DNA from 4 places in the Pseudoalteromonas sp. Of11M-6 genome. Region 4 is predicted to be linked to each of the others. Evidence: predicted binding sites of a transcription regulator. Region 4 holds the regulator's gene; each other region holds the start of a gene.
The links. Region 4 encodes FliA, which starts transcription of late flagellar genes. Its sites were predicted from a motif close to CTAAAGNTNNNNNNNNNNNNGCCGATA; they were not measured.
Positions count from the first base shown of each region.

Region 1: the regulator FliA is predicted to act here: its motif matches at 2,360-2,386, upstream of MHN32_RS07960 (VC2046/SO_2500 family protein).
Region 2: the regulator FliA is predicted to act here: its motif matches at 3,412-3,438, upstream of pomA (flagellar motor protein PomA).
Region 3: the regulator FliA is predicted to act here: its motif matches at 2,547-2,573, upstream of MHN32_RS05575 (DUF3530 family protein).

Region 1 is NZ_JAKRFW010000011.1:127,120-132,708, forward strand. It holds gene MHN32_RS07920 (ion channel) at 1-5, opposite strand, end outside; gene MHN32_RS07925 (YgjP-like metallopeptidase domain-containing protein) at 232-888, shown strand; gene MHN32_RS07930 (helix-turn-helix domain-containing protein) at 911-1,306, opposite strand; gene MHN32_RS07935 (DUF2938 domain-containing protein) at 1,379-1,876, shown strand; tRNA gene MHN32_RS07940 (tRNA-Tyr) at 1,894-1,978, opposite strand; tRNA gene MHN32_RS07945 (tRNA-Tyr) at 2,005-2,089, opposite strand; tRNA gene MHN32_RS07950 (tRNA-Tyr) at 2,119-2,203, opposite strand; tRNA gene MHN32_RS07955 (tRNA-Tyr) at 2,224-2,308, opposite strand; gene MHN32_RS07960 (VC2046/SO_2500 family protein) at 2,421-2,942, shown strand; gene MHN32_RS07965 (YchJ family protein) at 3,319-3,780, opposite strand; gene MHN32_RS07970 (SulA-like leucine-rich domain-containing protein) at 3,826-4,221, opposite strand; gene MHN32_RS07975 (SEL1-like repeat protein) at 4,552-5,001, opposite strand; gene MHN32_RS07980 (NCS2 family permease) at 5,123-5,589, shown strand, end outside.
Region 2 is NZ_JAKRFW010000008.1:202,497-208,085, reverse strand. It holds gene MHN32_RS06370 (aromatic amino acid transport family protein) at 1-903, shown strand, start outside; gene MHN32_RS06365 (hypothetical protein) at 964-1,485, opposite strand; gene MHN32_RS06360 (flagellar motor protein MotB) at 1,657-2,586, opposite strand; gene pomA (flagellar motor protein PomA) at 2,589-3,356, opposite strand; gene xseB (exodeoxyribonuclease VII small subunit) at 3,591-3,830, shown strand; gene ispA ((2E,6E)-farnesyl diphosphate synthase) at 3,830-4,729, shown strand; gene dxs (1-deoxy-D-xylulose-5-phosphate synthase) at 4,894-5,589, shown strand, end outside.
Region 3 is NZ_JAKRFW010000008.1:28,099-33,687, reverse strand. It holds gene nhaD (sodium:proton antiporter NhaD) at 1-674, opposite strand, end outside; gene MHN32_RS05585 (2OG-Fe(II) oxygenase family protein) at 821-1,510, shown strand; gene MHN32_RS05580 (DUF368 domain-containing protein) at 1,548-2,483, opposite strand; gene MHN32_RS05575 (DUF3530 family protein) at 2,604-3,449, shown strand; gene djlA (co-chaperone DjlA) at 3,459-4,304, opposite strand; gene murU (N-acetylmuramate alpha-1-phosphate uridylyltransferase MurU) at 4,294-4,986, opposite strand; gene MHN32_RS05560 (phosphotransferase) at 4,995-5,589, opposite strand, start outside.
Region 4 is NZ_JAKRFW010000004.1:94,694-100,282, reverse strand. It holds gene MHN32_RS03655 (chemotaxis protein CheA) at 1-1,385, opposite strand, end outside; gene MHN32_RS03650 (protein phosphatase CheZ) at 1,399-2,175, opposite strand; gene cheY (chemotaxis response regulator CheY) at 2,196-2,579, opposite strand; gene MHN32_RS03640 (RNA polymerase sigma factor FliA) at 2,622-3,356, opposite strand; gene MHN32_RS03635 (MinD/ParA family protein) at 3,359-4,219, opposite strand; gene flhF (flagellar biosynthesis protein FlhF) at 4,212-5,589, opposite strand, start outside.

The DNA.
Region 1 (5,589 bases), on a different contig from region 4:
GCCATAGCTTGCCTAAATCAAAATGCCTTTTTCATTAAGCGTAGCAGCAAAAATAATAAATACGGTGATTTAACGAAAAAATCTTTCTAATTTATAAAGTGTTAGAAACCACACTATTGATGAGTTTATTGCCATCGTTGGTCTAATTCATTATCTTGCATGGCGTTTGCAGTGACTCTGACAAGTTGCTCATACTATAATGCATGCTTTAGTGACTAAGAATTTGTTACCTTGCAATATCAATTAAAGAAAAGCCGAAAGCGTAAGAGCGTTGCGATAAAAATAAAAGCTGGCCAAGTGTTTGTGTATGTGCCAGAGCAAATTTGCGAGCGCTGGTTACATACTTGGGTGGAAAGCAAATCCGATTGGATAAAATCAAAGCTTGCTCTAAAAATCATACCTGAGAGCCCTCGGCCACTGAAAACAGGAATTGTGCAAGTCTTCGGCGAGACCTTTACCATTCAAAGGGGCGAAAGCACGACCTCTGTAATTGATTTTGACAACAAAAGGGTTTTACTTAAGGCTGTCAAAAATGAATGGCGTGAATTAGTTGCGCTGTTAAGCGAAACGCTAAATGACTATGTAGACATGGTTATTGCGCGCTATCAACCTGATATTCAAGCTCGCTTTGATACGCTAAAGATACGAGTTTATAAAAGCCGCTGGGGCAGTTTTTCATCTAAAGGCGTGCTTGCGTTTAATACGTTTTTGATTGGTGCGCCTAAGTGGGTAATCGATTATGTGGTAGTGCACGAACTTTGCCATTTTCACGTCATGGCACACAATAGCGCATTTTGGCGCTTGGTAACAAAGCACTATGGCCACGACCATAAAATGGCTCGGCGTTATTTACGTGACCACGGTCCTGACTTGATGATTGAGCATTAGCATAGTGCCCTGTTTATGCCTATTATTTCTCGGGCCTCGCTTTTGCCGCGCGTTTTAACAGCTTTTGAAATGTCGGACATTCAAAATGGCTTGGCGCTGGGCATTTGGCAGCGTGATAGAGGCCATCTCGCATTGCAGTTAAATGCTTAATGGTTTCATTTAATTCATCCGCTTTGGATTGTAACTTCACCCTATCAATATCCGCTTTACCCTCGGGGGTAAACATGTCCGCTATTTCATCTAACGAAAAGCCTGCGTTTCTGCCTAGTGTAATAAGCGCTAGACGTTCAAGTATTGAAGGGGGGAAAACACGTTTGAGCCCTTGTCGACCAATCGATCGGATCAGTCCTTTTTCTTCATAATATCTAAGCGTGGATGCGGGTAAACCAGACTTCTTTGCAACTTCACTGATATCCATTCTTGCCCTTGACTTAAAGTTAACTTGAACTAGTAGGATAGCGGCTATCAGTAAAAAAGAGGAGTAAAAATAGTGGAAAGCTTATATTCGATGTTAATGCCAGCAGTCGCGATTGGCGTAGGTGCAACGCTTGTTATGGATTTGTGGGCATTTATGCTCAGTCGCGTGTTTGCCATAAAGGGCTTAGATTATGCATTGGTTGGTAGGTGGATTGGACACTTGTGTAAAGGTCAACTCACGCATCAAGGTATCGGGCACAGTAAACCAATATCTGGTGAAGGTGTCATTGGCTGGTGCATGCATTATCTCATTGGGATTGTATTCGCCTTGGTGTTACTTCTGAGCGTGGGCAAGCCTTGGTTGACTGAGCCTAGCCTTTTGATTGCGTTAGTTTTTGGCTTAATAACGTGTATTTTTCCATTTTTTATTATGCAACCCTGTTTTGGTGCAGGGGTAGCAGCATCTAAATTACCAGAGCCGAATAAGGCAAGGGTAAAAAGTATGGCAGCACATTTTATTTTTGGCTTTGGATTGTTTTTAAGCTCGTTTATATATGTAAGCTTATTGTGAGATCAAGCAATAGAATATGGTGGAGGGAGCTGGATTCGAACCAGCGAAGGCTGAGCCGTCAGATTTACAGTCTGATCCCTTTGGCCGCTCGGGAACCCCTCCATCATTTGGAGCGTTTACTTTAAAAGTGGTGGAGGGAGCTGGATTCGAACCAGCGAAGGCTGAGCCGTCAGATTTACAGTCTGATCCCTTTGGCCGCTCGGGAACCCCTCCATACATTTTAAAGCGTTACAATTTGAAAGTGGTGGAGGGAGCTGGATTCGAACCAGCGAAGGCTGAGCCGTCAGATTTACAGTCTGATCCCTTTGGCCGCTCGGGAACCCCTCCGAAATTGTAACTGTTGTTTATGGTGGAGGGAGCTGGATTCGAACCAGCGAAGGCTGAGCCGTCAGATTTACAGTCTGATCCCTTTGGCCGCTCGGGAACCCCTCCTAAACAACGGCGGTGATAATAACAAAGTTTTTTTCGAAGTAAAGAAAACTACTAAAGTTTTTCGGAAAAAGGCCGATAAATTCATAATTAGCAAAATAATCGGTTGGAATACATGCAAATTGATGGCGTTTTAATCAGTGAGTCGCAATTAGGGTCCGCATTGAACATTAGTGTTCATCAGACGCGCTCTGCCGATTTTGCCATGCTGTTATCTATGCTATCAACCGATGCATTAGATTTTAGCCAATTTCATCTACCAAAATCTGAAGCTGCCGCAAAAGATAACTCAGAAGAAACACTAAAAAAGCAATTTGAAATAGGTCCACAAAAGCCGCTTGCGCCAAAAGAGTACAATATGCTTATTGGTCAGCATAACGCGCAGCTGGTATCTATGGGGGCGATGGCAACCTTGCGATTGCAAGAAAATTTAAATCCAGAACCTTTTGCTGCACGAAATGATAAAAAGTATATTCCACTCAACGTTGTAGAAAATTTAGAACCAGCGGTTAAAAGACGTTTGGCGAGCGCGCAAGGTAAACTGGCCTTAGTTGCTGATAAGGCAATGGATGCGGCTGGTTTTTATGATCAAATTGCAACGGGTGATATGCAGAGTATGTTACGCGCGACGGCGTAACAACATTAGCTGCTTTTACTCCTTCAAAATTGAGCAAATTTAAGACAAACTGGTATTAAACTTGCTGTTTTACAGCTGTTTGCTTCGTTACTAGACTGGCATAAAACGCCATGCTTATCGTGCTTCATGTCTAATACCAATTGAATTAATTCTCTAATCAATTTGAAGGGTGAAATTGCATATTAGCTTCGTTAAAAATTTCTCATTTAGAACAACTAAATAGCAAAATTTTTGCCTTGCTACTAAAGCTATTTCCCCGCTTCAAGGTAGATCATTTACTTAATACAACTGGTATAAGCTGAACGGCCTTTAATCATCCTTAGCTCGTTTCAAGCCTTTTTTATTGCTTTGTATCTAATCTCTAATTCAGGCTATTTTAGCTACCGTGGCACTTTTTATACTTTTTATCACTGCCGCACGGACAGAGGTCATTTCTGCCTACCTTGGTTGTAGGCGTATCGTACAATTCACCATCTAAGTAATACCATCTGCCTGCTTCGGTAATAAAATTTGACCGCTCATGGAGTATATAGTGTGTGTTTTCTGCGATATAGTGCGCCTTAAACTCAACAACCCCCTGAGTAGTTTCTGCTACTTCTTCTAGCACTTCCAATTTTATAAAGTGTGCATAATTAGCAAATGCAGCAATATCGTCGACACTATTTTGTGCTTGTTTAGCCTGGGCGTAGGTGTCATGAATATACTTTGCATCTTTTAAGCAGTATGCAGTATAGCGAGAGCGCATGAGTATTTGTGGACGCTCTGCGAATTTTTTTCCCTTAAGGTACGGCTCACAACATTGCGAATAGGGAAGGGATGAATTGCAATAACAAGACATAAGAACTTCAGTTTTAACAAATTTATATCCTGTTATTGTAGCTTGTTAAGCGCTTTGAAAACAGTGGATCGCAACGTCAGATACCGGCAGTTCCATTTTGTTGATAGTTTGCACTGATGCAATATCAGTCCAAATCACCACTGCAGCGAAATTACCATTGCTGATAGCACTTTTAAGTACATACTCAAGGTCGTATATGTGCTTTTGCCTAATGACGAGCAACTTACTTGCATCAACTGAAGCGCTTTCTAGTAGTGACTTGTTTGGTACATTATCGGGTGCAACGAGTAGCGTCCAGCCTTGTTTATGCTGACATTTATGTAAAACTTTAAGTAACTCTAAGCTAGCGACGATCTCATCTTCAACTATCACATTATTGATTTCGTTAAGTGTGTAATAAGTTGAATTGTTTGGCTGTAGAAGTGCATTGCTGTGTAACATAATTGTCTCACTGGTTATCTATACAGTATATGTATACAGTAGTTTATACAGTGTGTGAATGCAAGGAAAATTGCTAGCTTTTTAATCAATATTCAAGCTTAATTTTTATTTAGTTTAAATTTTCAATATAAAACAAGTGGTTGTGATTTTTTTGAAATGAGAGCTTAATTGACGAAAGTTCAGTATGAGTAAAGCAAGGAAGTTTTCTCAGCTGCGATACAGTAGTTTTCCTACTGTATCATTTTGATCGTCGCGGAGGGAAAGCGTACGTTTACTTAAGAGAGGCTTAGCTACGCCTAGCCTACGTTTTTTTGGAGAGTCAAATTTAATTTACTGGCTAATATGCTGTAGTTGATGAATTTGCTCGTAAAGTGTTGCAGCATAGCACTGTGCATCTCTAAAGCGCTTAGTTGTAAGGAAGCGGCGTACATCTAGTAGTACCTGTTCGGCGCCTTTGTGCCCTTGGCTGCTGGCCAAACTTAACCAAGCGGCTGCATGAAAGGGGCTGGGTGGCACTCCTTGACCTTTCATAAACAACAAACCTAAAAAGAACTGTGCCTTCAAATCACCAGACATCGCCGCCAGTCTTAGCCATTTTGCCGCAAGCGGAAAAGATTTTTCTTTTAGGTAATAGAGGCCTTTTTTCAAAGCTTGGGTATTGTCGTGAAGATCTGGGAATTTTGCGTCCGCTTTTAATGGCGACGTTACAAATTCAAGCACATTCAGCAGCTGCTGTTCTAAGTCATGGTTTGCTGAGTTGTCGGTGCTATTTTGATCCATATCTTTATTCGCAATAATGTTGATAAGCAGAGTGTAGCTGAATTTTAACTATTTTGTCCGAGTTTTAAAGTGATTCGTGTTAAAATCCAACCACTTGTTCCTTAAATTTGTAATTTTAGTTATGCTCGAGCGGTTATTTTCACTGCAAGCTATGCACACCAATGTAAGAACTGAGGTGATTGCTGGCTTGACGACATTCGTTACTATGGTTTACATCGTTTTCGTAAACCCTGCAATGCTAGCAGAAGCTGGCATGGATCACGGCGCTGCTTTTGTAGCAACTTGTATCGCAGCCGCAATCGGCTGTTTTATTATGGGACTATGGGCAAACTATCCTTTAGCGCTTGCGCCTGGAATGGGCTTAAACGCCTTTTTTACCTATGGTGTTGTGCTTGGCATGGGCTATACATGGCAAAGTGCATTAGGCGCGGTATTTATGTCGGGCTGTTTATTTCTATTTTTGAGCGTATTCAAAGTACGCGAATGGGTGATCCAAGCTATTCCCATTGTGCTAAAGCGTGCGATCGCGGCAGGTATTGGCGCATTCTTAGCCTTAATCGCGCTAAAGAACGCGAAAATTGTTATCGC
Region 2 (5,589 bases), on a different contig from region 4:
GCGGGAGGTGGTGCACAACTTCAAAGCAAACTGGTTAGTGTATTGGGTGACGGGATCACTCCCCAACTCGGTTCAGTACTACTTGCTGTTATCATTGCAACCATAGTGACATTAGGTACAAGTACCGTCGATAAGCTTAACCAATTACTATTTACCATTAAAGTTATCGTGCTCGCGAGTTTATTTTTTATCCTGACTCCCTATGTTCATGGCCAACATCTTATCGATATGCCAGTGGAGCAAGGGCTTGTAATTGCGGCAATTCCTGTAATTTTCACTTCATTTGGGTTTCATGGTTCAATCCCGTCAATCGTCAAGTACGTTGGTGTAGATATTCGTCAATTACGTAAAGTGATGATGTTTGGTGCCTCCCTCCCCCTTATCATTTATGTGTTTTGGCAATTACTAAGCCAAGGTGTTATGGGGCAAGAGAGCTTAATGGCAAGTGAGGGACTGCCGGGTTTTGTAACCAGTATTTCTTCTATCGCACACAACGACAACGTACAATTATTTGTAACTGTGTTTGCAGATCTGGCTCTCGCGACTTCATTCTTAGGCGTGAGTCTCGGCTTATTCGACTTTTTTGCAGATGCCTTTAAGAAGCAAGATACTAAGAAAGACCGGATCAAAACGGCATTCATTACCTTTTTACCACCGCTTGGCTTTGCCCTCTTTTATCCAAAGGGCTTTATTATGGCACTGGGATATGCAGCGATTGCGCTCGTGGTGTTAGCGGTATTTCTACCAGTTGCTATGGTATGGAAACAGAGAAAAACCAGAGGTAATGATGGATATCAGGTTAAAGGAGGTACGCTTGGACTAGGACTTGCCGCTGTTTTCGGTGTGATGATCATCACCTCTCAGCTAATGCAAATGGCTGGCCTTATTCCTAGTTTGGGGTGAGCAAAGCAACTGCAAATTAACCTGAACCTTGGATAAGGCATTAATTATCCGAGGTTTAGGTTAGCTAGTCGTTTCTGCTAATCTATTTTCCCTAGCCAGTCTCGCTTCTTTTCTATCTTGCATTAGTTTCCAAAAGGTAAAGACTGGCACAAATGCTAAACACAGAGTAGCCACATTAACCATAGGAATAATTGTAGGATACAGGTAAGTTGAATAGGACAGATCCATAAAATGTCTGTCGACAAGTCTAAAAAACTGTAATAGCGGAGCTGGAATAATGATTATTTGAGCAAGAATACTTTGCCATAGATACATCTTATCTTTAACAGCCCAGTAAGCAATAATTGCCATGAAGACAATGTCTGAAAGGGCCCAATATATGTATCGAAACACCTTAACATCATCGAATTGCATAACCCAATCGTAGGTTAGCCATCCTAATATATAAAACATTGCAACCAAAGACGAATATCGCAGTGCTTGTTTATCTCGCACCACGATGCACATTACTACCGCTAAAAAAGAAACCCAAATACTGTATTCCTGAAAAAACAGTCTAATGGGTTCCCATTCAGGCCACATATACCTTAACGTCCTGCGTCTGGTTTCTGCTCTTCATCACCGTTATCACCACCACCACCATTGTTTCCAGGCAATCTATAATTTTTAACGTCCATCATTTTATCCTTATCGAGAGTTTGTAGAGCAGCTAGAACTTTAGCGAATTCCCTGTAATTTGGCAACAAACTGTAACTAATTTTTCCTAACTTCAATAGGGTCTGATTCTTTCGCTTTACCCTGTAAAATCGAGATTTCGACACGCCGGTTTCGGCGCCTATCTGCATCGCTGTCATTAGGTACTAAAGGTCTAGTGTCTGCATGACCAACTACAACCATTCTGTTCTTATCAAAGCCACGGACACGCTCCATTACAGTCGCAACGGCTACCGCTCTAGTTGCCGATAAATCCCAGTTATTCGAATAAAGTTCGTTAGTCACTCTAAAGTCATCAGTGTGACCGGACACTGTAATTTCACCAGGTACATCTTTGAGCAGCTCTGCAATTTCGGCAATCACAGGTTCAAATTTAGGTTGTAGAAACGCACTTCCCGCAGGAAAAGAACCATTTTCTTGGATGCGAATAATAATTTGCTGCCCTAATGACTCGAGTTCAATTGCACCATCCATAATTTGCTTTTCTAGCTGCTGTGCAATCTTTTTAACGAGCTCGTTTACTTGCTCTTGGTCCGCAGAAGCAATTGCTTGCGTTGACGCCATTTCCTGTGCAGTACTGGCAGACTCACCACCACGCTTATTACCTCGTTGCTCCTGTCTGCCACCCGCCGAAGCCTCGTCACCAGCTTGGAACTCTAGCATTTGCTGCGTCATTTCTACGGTTTGCTGTTGAATCGTTTCAATCGGTGTTGGTTCTGGCTTTCCTGGAGTAAATTCCATCGCAATCACGCTGGTACCCTTAGGAATATCTTTTACTTCAATTTTATTTTGCACACCAAAAGCAAACTTCATCGATCCTGCAATTTGCTTAAACTTCAGTACATCCATTTCGGAGAATGCCAATAACAGTACGAAGAAGCACATTAACAACGACATGAGATCAGCAAACGTTCCCATCCAGGCAGGAAGACCTGGGGGGGGACATTTACATTCTTTCTCATCTGACATGATTATTCCTCAGCCTCAGCGCCACGTTTAGATTCTGGCAGATAGTTTTTCAAGATACCTTCAATGACTTTTGGATTTTGGCCATCTTGAATGCCTAAGATTGCATCTAAGATAAGGCGCTGGTTTCGCTCTTCTTCGTCTTTACGAAGTTCAAGCTTAACCTGAATTGGGATTGCAACCACGTTAGCCAAAAACGCACCGTATAAAGTTGTCAAAAGTGCAACAGCCATAGCAGGTCCAATTGCTTTTGGATCATCCATGTTAGATAACATCGCTACTAGGCCGATGAGCGTTCCAATCATCCCCATAGCAGGAGCGATATCGGCGAGGGACTTAAATAAGCCAGCGCCTAACTCGTGTCTTGAGGACGTTAGGGCAATATCTTTTTGCAATGTGGCACGCACAACATCAGCATCATGCCCATCGACTAACATATCGACACCTTTACGCATAAACTGGTTGGGGATTTCGGCTTCTTCTAACGCTAAAAAACCACCTTTGCGAGCTGAATCAGCAAGCTCAACGGCTTTTTCAATCAGCTCTTCCGGAGTTTCAATCTTGAACATGAAGGCCTTCCCGGCCACTTTTCCAATTCCGAAAAACTGTCCAAGCGTAAAGTTAGACAATACGATAAAAATTGAACCACCAAATACGATAACGACGGAAGGCGTGTTATAGAACATAGCGATCTGGCCATCACTACTTAGTACCATGGACATTACAATTAAACCTATGGCACCCAGGATCCCTATTACCGTTGCTAAATCCACATGTCCTCCGGGGGAAGTTATTTGTGATAAATCACGCAGTTATTGTTGTTTGAGTTATCGGCAAGTTTTTCTACAACTTAACACTATTATATTAAAAAGTGTTTAAAATGCGAGTTTATAGCAGATCTTGTAATGCTGATACTCGGTCAGATCAAAAAGTCACTGGTTTTTTTGACCTTGGCGCGCAATCACCCTAAAATTGCCACACTTTTACTTTACGGGTCAGCGTGACATATGGCAGTAAAAAAACCAGACAACTTGAGCTTTGAAGAAGCCATGCAAGAACTGGAGCAAATCGTTGCAGACATGGAAAACGGTAGCTTACCTTTAGATCAAGCACTTAAACAGTTTGAACGCGGGATAAAACTCGCAAAAGCTTCAAATCAGAAACTTCAGCAAGCTGAACAACAAGTCGCTATTTTAATGGGCGAGGATGAACAAGCACAATTACAGCCATTTGATAACGAAGCCTAATGTCGAAAAAATTACAAGAAAAGCTCCAGTTTGCTAAAACTCGTGTAGAAAACACCGTTTTATACTATTTTGATAGTGTGCTTGAAACTGAAGAGAATATAAAAGCGGCTACACGCTATAGTATAGAAAACGGCGGCAAACGCTTGCGACCGTTTTTAGTGTATTGTACTGGTGAATTATTTGGTGCTGCTCAAGAAGATTTAGACAAAGCTGCAGCCGCAATAGAGTGTGTGCATAGCTACTCTTTGGTGCACGACGATTTACCTGCTATGGATGACGATGATCTCAGACGCGGCCGTCCAACTTGCCACATCCAATTCGATGAGGCGACCGCGATTTTAGCTGGTGACGCTCTGCAAACGCTGGCATTTGAACTGCTAAGTGAACATCCATTCGCGGTAAGCCACCATGCCCAAATAAAAATGATTTCAGTGCTAGCCAAGGCATCGGGTCTACAAGGTATGATAGGCGGTCAAGCACTCGATATAGCAGCAACCAATCGTTTAATTACGATAGATGAGCTCGAACGTATTCATAAGCTAAAAACAGGTGCACTACTAAGCTGTGCAGTAGAACTTGGGATCTTATGTAGCGATCCGGAACGTGTTTCAGAGCAAGCACGTGATGCGATACGTACTTATGGACGTGCAATTGGCCTTGCATTTCAAGTCAGAGATGACATTCTTGATGTAGAAGGTGACACATTTGTGCTTGGTAAACCTCAAGGCTCTGATTTAGAACATAATAAATCTACCTATCCAGCATTATTGGGGTTAGAACAAGCAAAAGAAAAAGCTGAACACTTGATAGATGAAGCTTTAGAAGCGCTTACACGTATCAACGGTAATACAGAAATACTTGCAGATTTAGCAAAATACATCATAGATCGAGAATATTAAGCTGACGTATAAAATAGCTACGCCAAGCTAAGAAAATATTCACAAGAACTTTGTAAACGCTGGCTAACATAATATTATGACAAGTTAGTGAAGAATTTTAATAATTATGAAGTGGACCACGTGAGTAATTGCGCTGAGATTCACTTAGGACTCTGATAAATACCATGAAACTTGATAGTAGCAAGTATCCCTTACTCGCGTTAATTGACGAGCCAAGTCAACTCCGTCAATTACCCCAGCACAAGTTAACCGCCTTTAGTGATGAGCTTCGCGAGTATTTGCTGAACTCAGTCTCTCAAAGCAGCGGTCACTTTGCATCTGGTTTAGGCACTGTAGAGCTTACTGTAGCTTTACACTATGTGTATAACACACCAAGCGATAGGCTCGTTTGGGATGTAGGTCATCAAGCCTATCCGCACAAACTACTTACAGGTAGAAGAGATAGGATGCATACGATCCGCCAGAAAGATGGCCTGCATCCTTTCCCTTATAGAGAAGAAAGCGAATACGATACGTTTAGTGTTGGCCACTCAAGCACTTCTATATCAGCGGCACTTGGTATGGCTATCGCAGCTGAAAAAGAAGGGATTGGGCGTAAGACCGTCGCCGTTATTGGTGATGGTGCAATGACCGCGGGCATGGCGTTTGAAGCCATGAATCACGCAGGCGACATCAATCCAGATATGTTAGTGATCCTAAACGACAACGAAATGTCTATCTCTGAAAACGTTGGCGCACTCACCAATCATTTCGCGAAGATCCTCTCTGGTAGCTTTTACACCAATATTCGAGAAGGCAGCAAAAAACTGCTGTCTGGTGTGCCGCCGGTTAAAGAGCTTGCAGGCCGTATGGAAGAGCAT
Region 3 (5,589 bases), on a different contig from region 4:
GAAGGAACAAATAGCGCTAAAAATTCGCTGAAATGTACCATACCAGCTTGCCATACCATCAAAGTGGTAATGTCACCAAAGGGGCTGAATGCACCGCCTGCATTGGCTGCTATCACAATATTGATACAGCTTAAATTGATAAACTCTTTGTCACCTTCAGCCACCTTCATCACCACGGCACACATCAGTAAGGCTGTGGTTAGGTTGTCTGCAATTGGAGAGATAAAAAAGGATAAAAACCCAGTGATCCAAAAGAGATTCTTATAGCTAAAACCCTTTTGGATCATCCACGCTCGTAGCGCATCAAAAAGGCGGCGTTCCTCTAGTGCGTTGATATAAGTCATCGCAACCAGCAAGAACAACATCAGCTCCGCAAATTCTAACAAATTGTGCCGAAATGCATGCTCGGTAACATCGGGTTGCCCCTGATTGACGTAATACGCCCCAATCATGAGCCAAATGACGCCTGCCGCCACGAGCACTGGCTTTGATTTTCGCATATGGAGTTTTTCTTCGAGCATTACAAGTGCGTATGCTAAAACGAAGACAACAATACAAACCAAGCCGAGTGTCGAGCTGGTAAGATCTAAAGTGCCTTGAGCCGCCAAGGCTGGTGATGGGATCACGGATATGACCCATGCGCAACAGAATAGCAGTAGTCCATTGATTTTCATTTTTTTGCCTATCGATGAGTGCAGAGGGATGGCATTTTAGCCAAACTCACTTTAGCATAGATAAAAAATAATCAGCATTGGACTGAAGTCTAAGGCAGACTGTTTACAATATTACAAACAGGCCCATACATCAGCAGTAGGTATTTATGCTTCAACTTTCGCAGCAACAACAAATTGAATTACAGCAAAAATTGAGCAACGAAGGCTTTGCACGGATTGAAAATATTCTAGACGATACAAACGCTCAACAACTACATGAGTGCCTCTGTAACCTAGACTACCAACTCGCACTTTTTCATAACGGGGCAGCAAAATCAGTCAAAGACAGTGATATTCTTGCCTTAACACCGCAAGAGCAGCAAGCCTTGCTCGAAGATATACATAGCTATGCATCACGTGGCGTTGGTTTTATGTATGGCCGCCACTCCATAGAATCGACGAGCCCTGACGCGCTGAAAAAGCTCTACAATAACCTCAATAGTAGCGCTGTACAGTCCTGCTTTTCCGCGATATCTGGACAGAACATTATCCGTACCTCTGCCCAAGCAACACGATTTATTGGTGGTCAGTATTTAACGCGACATAATGATATTGTTGAAGCTGAGGGCCGGGTTTATGCCTATGTACTTAGCCTAAGCAAAAGTTGGCACCCTGACTGGGGCGGGCTATTGCAGTTTTTTGAACGTGATGGCACACCCACTAAAAGTTATGCACCTAAGTTCAATTCACTGGTGGTTTTTGATGTAAGTAAAATTCATTCTGTGACTTACGTCGCGCCATTTACAAAAGCGCCGCGACTTTCTGTGACTGGGTGGTTTAGAACAATAGACACGTAAGCTCAACGCGTGTCTATTGTTCTAGATGTCTATTTTATTAATATTTTTCGCTTATCTTTTCAATGGTTAAGATCAGCGCAAGGCCTGCAATGGCAAGCGCAATACATGCCAACGTATTCGGGTCTTGACCATACAGCGTACTGTATTGTGCTGGCAAAATATTGGCCTGACTCAATGGCTTTTCTATACCACTGGAATTCACGTAAGTCGTAAGCACTTGTTTCCAAGGCCACAATAAATTAAGCGAGCCAAGTAAAAAGCCAGCTAGTAGCGAAAACGTTACTTGCTGATAGTGCGCCAATAGCCAGCTGAGTAGACGCGAAAACGACATTAACCCCACAATACAACCTAGTAAGAATAGACTCACTAAGCCAAATTCAAGCTGGTTCACCGCACTGAGTACATGGCCATACATACCCAATAACAGCAGGATAAAGCTCCCTGAGATCCCAGGTAAGATCATCGCGCAAATGGCAATAGCACCTGAGATAAAAAACATCCAATGAGATGCTTGCGCTTCAGCTGGTGAAAGAGAAGTAATAGCAAAGGCTACGATAGCTCCAACTGCGCAGGCGATAATATTTTGGCCGTTCCAATGAGAGACCTGTTTTGCAACATAGATAAAAGAAGCGACGATAAGACCAAAGAAAAATGACCATACCAGTGTTTGGTGTGCTTCCAATAAATAAGTGATCACCTTCGCCAAAGACGCTGCACTGATGAGCAAACCAGAAAATACCGCCAGTAAAAAGCTACCATCAATGTACTGCCACGTTGCTTTTAGGCCGTCACGACGCAATGTGCTCAAAGCCTGTAAGTTCACACTTTTGATGGCATTTAAAAAACGTGCATAGATACCGGTAATAAAAGCGATAGTACCGCCAGAAACGCCAGGGACAACATCCGCAGCCCCCATTCCGGCCCCTTTTAAAAACATAAAGAGATAGTCTCGTTTGCTATCTTTATACTGCACAAATTTCTCCTTTCATTTCCACTGCCGAGCAGTTTAACTTAAAACGCTAAAAAATAGCGACAGCTAAAGCTTTCACTTAACTGGTCGATAACCAATTATGATATTTTACGCGCTTGTACCATGATCATCAGAACGCTTTTATTACTTGTTACCGCTTTACCCGCGACGACTTTTGCAGCAGAACATATTGACGCAGCACCACTTGGTTCTCTTTATCAGCAAGACGCTAATCGCTTCTACGAGCCATCGCAACTGATGAAACTGGAAAGCGAAAACGAAAGCTTTTATGTATTTCATCAAGAATATATGGCAGCTGCTCGTGAAGGCATCGTGATCTTATTACCAGACATGCAAACTCCACCGCTCAATAACAGCGGCATAAGCTTTCTTGCAAAGCGCTTAAGCGATGATGGCTACGACACCTATACCCTTACTCCGCCGGACCTTTCTTATGCACCAAGTCTGCTAGAGCAAGACATCGCGCTCCCCGATGCTGAAAAACCGGCTCAGCAAACGCTTGCACCCATTTCAGAATCTAATCTCGACGAATATAAAATGGCCCTGATCAGCCGCTTTGAGGTGCTTTACAACACCCTGTCCATGACTCAAACAGAAAAGTTGGTGGTTGTCGCATTTGGTAATAGCGCAGGTTTATTCGGTGAGCACTTAGCTACTCTGCCCAATCTACGTATCGATGCCTTTGCCGTTGTTAGCCCACAACTGCCTAATGCAACGCGGCAAAAGCACTTAGCATCCAACCTTTCTCTAATAAGCCCTGCTTTACTGGATGTTTACTACAGTTTTGACAATCCTATTGTGGTCGACAATACGCCGGACAGAGCGCGCTGGGCGAGAAAAAACAGTAAATTTGATTATCGCCAACGGGAGCTTTTTGGAGAAAAAACCGATCCGCTCCAACATCAAAGGCTCAGAAAGGAGTTACTCGGCTTTTTACGCGCCTTATAGTGTTTCAAGTTAGCTCTTTTTTAAATATTCATAGGCAGACTGAATATCTTGGCTTTTACGCTTTGCAACTTCCATCATATGCTTAGGTAATCCCTGAGACACCAATTTGTCAGGGTGATGCTGCGACATCAGTTTGCGGTAAGCTTTTTTGATATCACGCTCATTTGCCTCTTCACTCAATCCCAGTACAGCCAAAGCTTTAGCACGGCTTAAGCCATTATCTTGTGATGCTGGTTGACGGCCGCCATGTTGCTGGTATTGATGTTGCGATCTCCCCGACGCCTGTGAGCGGCGAAACTCAAATTCTGCTTGGTAGCGTTTTAGCAGGAATAAAAAGTGTGTTTCTGCAAAGCCTAAATACTTGCTCACCTGTTTAAGTAAGGCCTTCTCCGCATCAGACACATGACCATCACAAAATGCCATTTGAATTTGAATCTCTAAAAACAGCTGCCTCAAGTCATAGCGTCTGGCAAAAGCTTCTTTAAAATCGGTAACCGCTTCTTTTATCGAAAAGTCACTGCTTTTTCCCGCAGTAAACGCATGTTGTGCTTCTTTTCGCTCTTCACCCTGCAAGCCCATTTCGCTCATAAACGCAGACGCAGCTTGAATGTGGATTTCGCTGACTCGACCATTAGACTTCGCAATATGTCCCATCACAGAAAAACAGCTGGAAAAGAACAAGGCTTGGCGCTCATGTAGATCTTCACCTTTCATGAAACCTTGAAAGCCACCGACTTTATCAAAATCCTGACGCAAACTTTTATCAAATAAATGGCCGAGATAAAACCCTAAAATAGCGCCTAACCAACGACCAAATAAAAAGCCGAAAATTGTGCCTAATAATTTACCCCACATCGCTATACCCTAACTTTTCGTTGATCATTTTTAGTCGCTCTGGCGTGCCGATGTCGTCCCATGCGCCCAAATACAGTTCAGTAGAAACTTTATGCTGCTCAAGCCCACTGCGCAGCAACGGCCCTAGTTTTATAAAGCCAGTCCCAAGCTCGGTAAAAAAACTTTGGTGATATTTGCCAATACCAGACAAGGTATACTTTTGCTGATTGAGCGGTTGATGGGCAAGGCAAAAATCGCCTTCAGGATTATGTTCGGGATTTTCTACCAACACAATGTGCGCCTCGCAATGGCCCTCTGCTGTGCTGCCAAGCTGTAACTGCACCAAGCTGCTGACATCATAGTCCGTAAAAATATCGCCATTGAGTACAATAAAGCTGTCATCCTGTTCACATAACATCGGCAGTGCTTGAATGATTCCACCTGCGGTTTCTAATCCACCCTCAGGTTCATCACTGTACTCAATATTGACACCGAAGTGACTACCATTGCCGAAATAGTCTTTTATCACCAGACCTTGCCATGCAAGATTTATCACGATATCGCAGATCCCAGCCGCTTTTAAACGCTCGATATGATGCTCAAGTAGTGGTTTTCCTGCGACGTTAAGCATAGGTTTTGGTTGGTTCGCGGTCAGTGGCATCATGCGTTTACCACGACCGGCAGATAAAATTATCGCTTTCATTGTTACTTCTATTTTGTGCCTAATTTGGCCTGCGCTTGAGGCATTATGTCATTCTCTAGCCAGCTTGCAAGCCACTGAAATTCTTTATACTTATTCGCTACTTCAACGAGGTAGCGTAACGTTGGCAAAATATTTTCTAAGTACCCGCCTTTGCCATCTCGCTGCAATAGACGAGTAAAAATCCCGGCAGCTTTAAGGTGCCTTTGCATCCCCGTTAAGTCAAAGTAATGTTGATAGGTGCTAAAATCCATGCCGCCTAATAAATTTGCCGCTTTTAAACAATCAAAACTATGTTGCTGAAGCTCAGTAAACTCATGTACATCAAGACGAGTATAACAATCCCGCAACAGAGAAACCGCATCATAAGTGACAGGTCCTTGTACCGCATCCTGATAATCAATGAGATACCACTGAGACTGATGACATATCAGGTTGCGACTATGAAAATCTCGATGCATCGTAACCTGCGGCTGACGAGTCATCGCATCAACGAGTTTCAACTTCACATTATGCCATTGCACTTGTTGATATTCGGTGGGTGTTAAACCAAGCCATTTTGTTACAAGCCACTCGTAAAAGATATTAAGTTCCATATCAACGAAA
Region 4 (5,589 bases):
GCCTCAACAAGGTTTTTATCTAAGTCTGTCTCTTCACCTTGTAAAACCAGGTTGATTTCTTTTTTCAAGCTACGCGCAAGGTCCCTCACCACTCGAGGGAAACGACCAAATACCTTTTTGATCGGCTGCATCCGCGTTTTCATCACAGCGCCCTGCAAGTCTGCGGTCACTACATCAAGGTTCGAAATAGCTTTACCCATGCTTTCGCTGTTGGTGTTATTCGCTAAACTAACCAAGCGGTTACGCACCAATACTAATTCGCCAACCATATTCATGATTTCATCAAGACGTTTGGTATCAACTCGCACTGTAGTCTCAGCTTGCGCAGCAGGTTTCTTTGCAGCTGCTGGCGCAGAAGCTTTTGCAGGCTCTGGCTCTTTTTGCGGGGCTGGAGTCGCAGGTTTAGCTTCAACTTTAGGCGCAGGCTTTGGAGCATGTTTCGGAGGTGGCGCAGCTTTAGCAGGCTCAGGTTGAGCTGGCTCAGCTTCTGAGATATCTGTCGGCGATTCATCTACCGCTTTAGGAGCACTGCCTTTACCATGAAGTTCGTCAAGCAAAGCCTCAAACTCATCATCGGTAATTTCTTCATCTCCAGAGGGCACACTCGCAGCGCCTGATGACGTTGCTTTAGCCGCAGGCTCACTGGCTTGAGAAGTAGCCGCATCTTCTGCATTTGGTGCTCCACCAAATTTCCCAACCCCATGGAGTTCATCTAAGAGATTATCGAACTCGTCATCGGTGATATCGCCGTCATCTGCAGTTGACACCGTTTCAGGTTTAGCCGCCGGTGCGACAACAGGCGCATTACCAGAGCCGTGTAACTCATCTAATAGATTTTCAAATTCTTCTTCTGTTATCTCATCAATGCTAGAGCCGCTATCATCGCCTGAATCTGCGTCCGCATCGAATAGAATATCATCCGCACTTAAATCTGGTACAACAGATTCTGGCTCTGAAACAGGTTCCTCAATCACTTCACTGACTTCGTCTTCAGATGCAGGTTGGCTGAGTTTATGGAGGGTTTCAAGCAACACAGGATCGGCAGCTTCGGGTTCCTCTCGGTTTTGAATACAAGCGAACATTTCGTTGATCGTATCCAAAGATTGCAAAATAACATCCATTAATTCTGACGTTACTTTTCGCTGCCCTTGTCTTAGTACATCAAACACGTTCTCTGCACCGTGACAGGCATCAACCAGTTCGGTCATACCGAGGAAGCCTGCTCCACCTTTAACAGTATGGAAGCCACGGAAAATCGCATTGAGAAGTTCTTTATCTTCGGGATTATTTTCTAGTTCAACAAGCTGTTCAGATAACAGTTCTAATATTTCGCCTGCTTCAACAAGAAAGTCCTGCAAGATATCTTCATCGACTTCAAAGCTCATACACACTCTCCAACTAGAAGCCTAAACTAGATAGCAAGTCATCGACTTCGTCTTGACCAGAAACCACGTCATCTCGCGATTCAGCGTCAATAATTGGACCTTCAGGTCCAGACAATTCATCACTGATAGTCTCAGTTGTTTTTATTTCGTTTTCATTCGCATTTTCTGCAACTGCAGGCGCTTCATCCGAAGTACCAAACACAGTTAGAAGGTGAATGAGACTATCTTCTACTTCTCTCACAAGCTCAATGACTCGACGGATGACCTGCCCAGTCAAATCCTGATAGTCTTGCGCCATCAGCACATTAGTCATTAAGCCTTGTAATTCGTCTGTACGTGTCTTTGAAGTCTGCATAAAGCTGTCGAGATCATGACACAGAGATTTAAACTCACCGAGTTGAATATCTCTGCTCATCAACCGATCCCAAGTAGGCTTTATTTGTGCTAACTCATCCGCAAGATTCTGCGCAAGAGGTAAGCTTTCTTCGACCGCGTCCATCGTTTTATTAGCAGCGCTTTCTGTCATTTCCATAACATAATTAAGACGCTGCTTGGCGTCAGGTATAGCCTCTGTCGTGAGATCTGAGAGTCGAGTATCCAGCTCAAAGTTCTTCAAGGACTCGTGTAATTGGCGAGTTAGCTTTCCAACTTCTGCAAATAACTCCGATTGCTCTTTGTTAGCAGCTTCTAAAATCAGCTGGTCAGCTTTTTCTTGTTCACCTTGCTCTAGTAGCTCAACAAGTTGCTTGGCTTGTTCAAGTGTAATTTGCGGCGCAGCATTTACAGACATAGGCCATATCCCCTTGCTGTTTAGCCTAGTCGCTCAAATACTTTTTCAAGCTTAGTCTTGAGCGTACCTGCAGTAAACGGTTTAACAATATATCCGTTCACCCCAGCTTGCGCTGCTGCAACAATTTGTTCTTTTTTCGCCTCTGCGGTAACCATCAACACTGGAATGTGCTTAAGCTTTTCATCTGCGCGTATTGCACGAAGCAGATCAATACCTTGCATGCCCGGCATGTTCCAATCAGTTACTACAAAGTCAAACTCCTGATTTTGTAGCATCGGAAGTGCTGTACTACCATCATCAGCTTCTTGAACATTGGTAAAGCCTAAATCTCTTAATAGGTTTTTGATTATTCTTCTCATAGTAGAGAAATCATCAACCACGAGAATCTTCATGTTCTTATCCAAAACTTCCTCCAGTGAGGTTCGAACCCAACTATTTTATGTACTCTAATTTATCCAGTCATTGATTTTAGCTTTGAGCTTTATCATTGCCTGACCGTGAATTTGGCTTACTCGAGATTCACTGACATCAAGGATGGCACCAATCTCTTTTAAATTCATTTCGTCGTTATAGTAAAGTGACAACACCAGAGCATCCCTTTCGGGTAGTGCTTTGATAGCATTTACTAAAGACTCGTTAAAACGTTCATTTTTAACGTTATTAAACGGTTTGTCTAGCGCAAAATCGCTGTTTGCTGGGGTTATCACATCTTCATCAACCCCTAGATCCTCAATGCCGATGACTTTACTTGCATTTACATCATGTAAAATATGATGGTACTCATCTAAAGATATATCAAGTTTTTCAGCGATTTCAGTGTCTTTTGGTTCGCGGCCAAGGAGAGATTCGAGCTCAGATATAGCTTCGGCTACCATTCTGCTGTTTTTATGTACGGACCGAGGGGCCCAATCTCCGCGACGGATTTCATCTAGCATTGCACCTCGGATGCGTATCCCCGCAAAGGTCTCGAAACTAGCACCTTTAGTAGCATCGAAATTTTTAGATGCTTCAATCAATCCAATCATACCTGATTGAATTAGATCGTCGAGCTGCACACTTGCCGGAAGCCGAGCGATCAGGTGACATGCCACTTTTTTGACAAGTGGAGCATGCCTCTCGACCACTTTATGGATATGGTCAGAAGTTTGATATCCCGCAGCTCTGTTGACCGGAGAAGCCATAATCACCCGTTTACAAGTTGTTCAATGAAAAATTCTAGATGACCGGAAGGTTGATGAGGAATTGGCCATTTAACTGCCTTGGCAGCAAGTCCTTTAATTGCAACTGCTGCTGGAGAGCTCGGAAATAAATCCACGATTGCTCTTTGTCTACGAGAGGACTTACGCATGTTTTCGTCAAATGGTACTGTAGCCACTAATTCCAATGCTACATCAAGAAAACGGTCTGTAACTTTTGAAAGTTTAGCAAATAATTCTTGCCCTTCACGCATACTGCGGACCATATTGGCAACTATTTTAAAACGATAAACGCCATGCTCTCTGCTTAAAACTTTGATCAACGCATAAGCATCCGTAATAGAAGTCGGTTCATCACACACAACAACCATCACATCTTGTGCAGCTCGAGAGAAGCTCAGAACCATATCTGAGATACCAGCTGCGGTATCAACAATTAAAACATCAAATTGAGTGTTAAGCTCGCTAAATGCGCGAATAAGTCCAGCATGCTCTGCGGGAGTCAACTCCACCATGCTTTGAGAACCCGAAGTAGCTGGCACAATTTTGATACCAGCGGGACCTTCTACGAGAATCTCATCTAGTTCACATTCACCCGACAACACATGTGAAAGGTTCTTTTCTACTCGGAGCCCTAACATCACATCACAGTTTGCCAAGCCCAAGTCCGCATCTAAAACGAGAACTCGCTGTCCTTGTTGGCCCATAGCGATGGCAGTATTGAGCGAGACATTGGTTTTACCCACCCCACCTTTACCACCGGTCACGGCTATTACTTTTACACCCTGGTTGCTATTTTGACTCATTCTACGCAGGCCACTTGCTTGATCTAAAACTGTGTTAATCATACATTCCTACTGACTCTGACGCTACAGGTACACGTCGAGAGTGCTGTGCTTTTATTCTTTTTAAATACAATTGCTCAGCCTTTTTTACTAGCTTTTGAGCATTTGCTACGCGAATGTCTTCTGGCACTCGCTGACCGTTGGTAAGATACCCTATTGGCAAGCGATTTTGAATCGCTATGCTAATTATCTCACCTAAACTTAGACTTTCATCAAGTTTTGTGAAAATACAGCCACTTAAATTTACTTTTTTGAAGTGTCTTACTGTTTCTTGTAACACATTCATCTGTGCTGTCGCACTCAACACTAAATAGCTACGAATATCTACTCTCGCGCTACGCATAAGTGTATTTAACTGTTCAGTTAAGCGCAAATCTCTTTGACTCATTCCCGCCGTATCTATTAATACTAGACGCTTATTGCGTAAATGATAAAGCACTTCTGCAAGTTCATTTGCATCTTTAACTTGTTTAACCGGACAACCGATGATTCTACCATAGGTAGCTAGTTGCTCGTAAGCGCCAATTCTATAGGTATCGGTGGTTATTAGCGCCACTTTATCTGCACCGTATTTTTGTGCGCCTAATGCCGCTAATTTTGCAACCGTTGTGGTTTTGCCAACACCAGTTGGACCAACCATTGCAAATACGCCACCTTGACGAAGAATATCATTGTTGGTGGTGTGCATTTGGTTAATTACCATATTCAACAGCGCGTCCCAAGCTTCTTTACGAGACACATCATCAGGGATAAAACATGCCATTTGCTCAGCGACATCTTTATCTATACCCATTCCTTCAAGGCGGTCGACTAGACAAGCGCGGGTTGGATCGCGACGTGCCATTTCTTGCTTCATAAGTCCAGACACTTGATGTTCAAGTAATTGACGAATAGCGTTCATCTCTTCACGCATCGCACTCATTTCGTCAGGCTTGGCATTTAACTCAGGTAAATCATCACCAAAACCGTTGTCTAATTCATCAGACTCGATCCACTGCTGTGGTTGCTCAAATCCATCATCATCAAAGTCAAAAGATTGGCGACGAGCTTGCTGTGGCTTCGCTTGGTGCGCCGGCGCAGCAGTTTGTGTTTTACGTTGGCTGCTTAACATTTGCTCTGTATCAATCCCCGACTGGGAGAACATAGAAGCAAGTTCTGGTGAGCGAGGACGCGGCGCTTGACGCTCTAGCAATGCCGCTAAGCTATCGGCAACTTGCGCTTGTTTTGCTGGCTGTGCTTGGCGAGGCTCTGGACGGACAAAGCGGGTCGGAGCCTCGTTTGAGGCAGTCGCACGGGCAGCTGGAGCTTGCTTAACAGGTGCAGCAGCACGGTCATTATCAACTGCTGCGACGATTTCAACACCATCTGCTAAC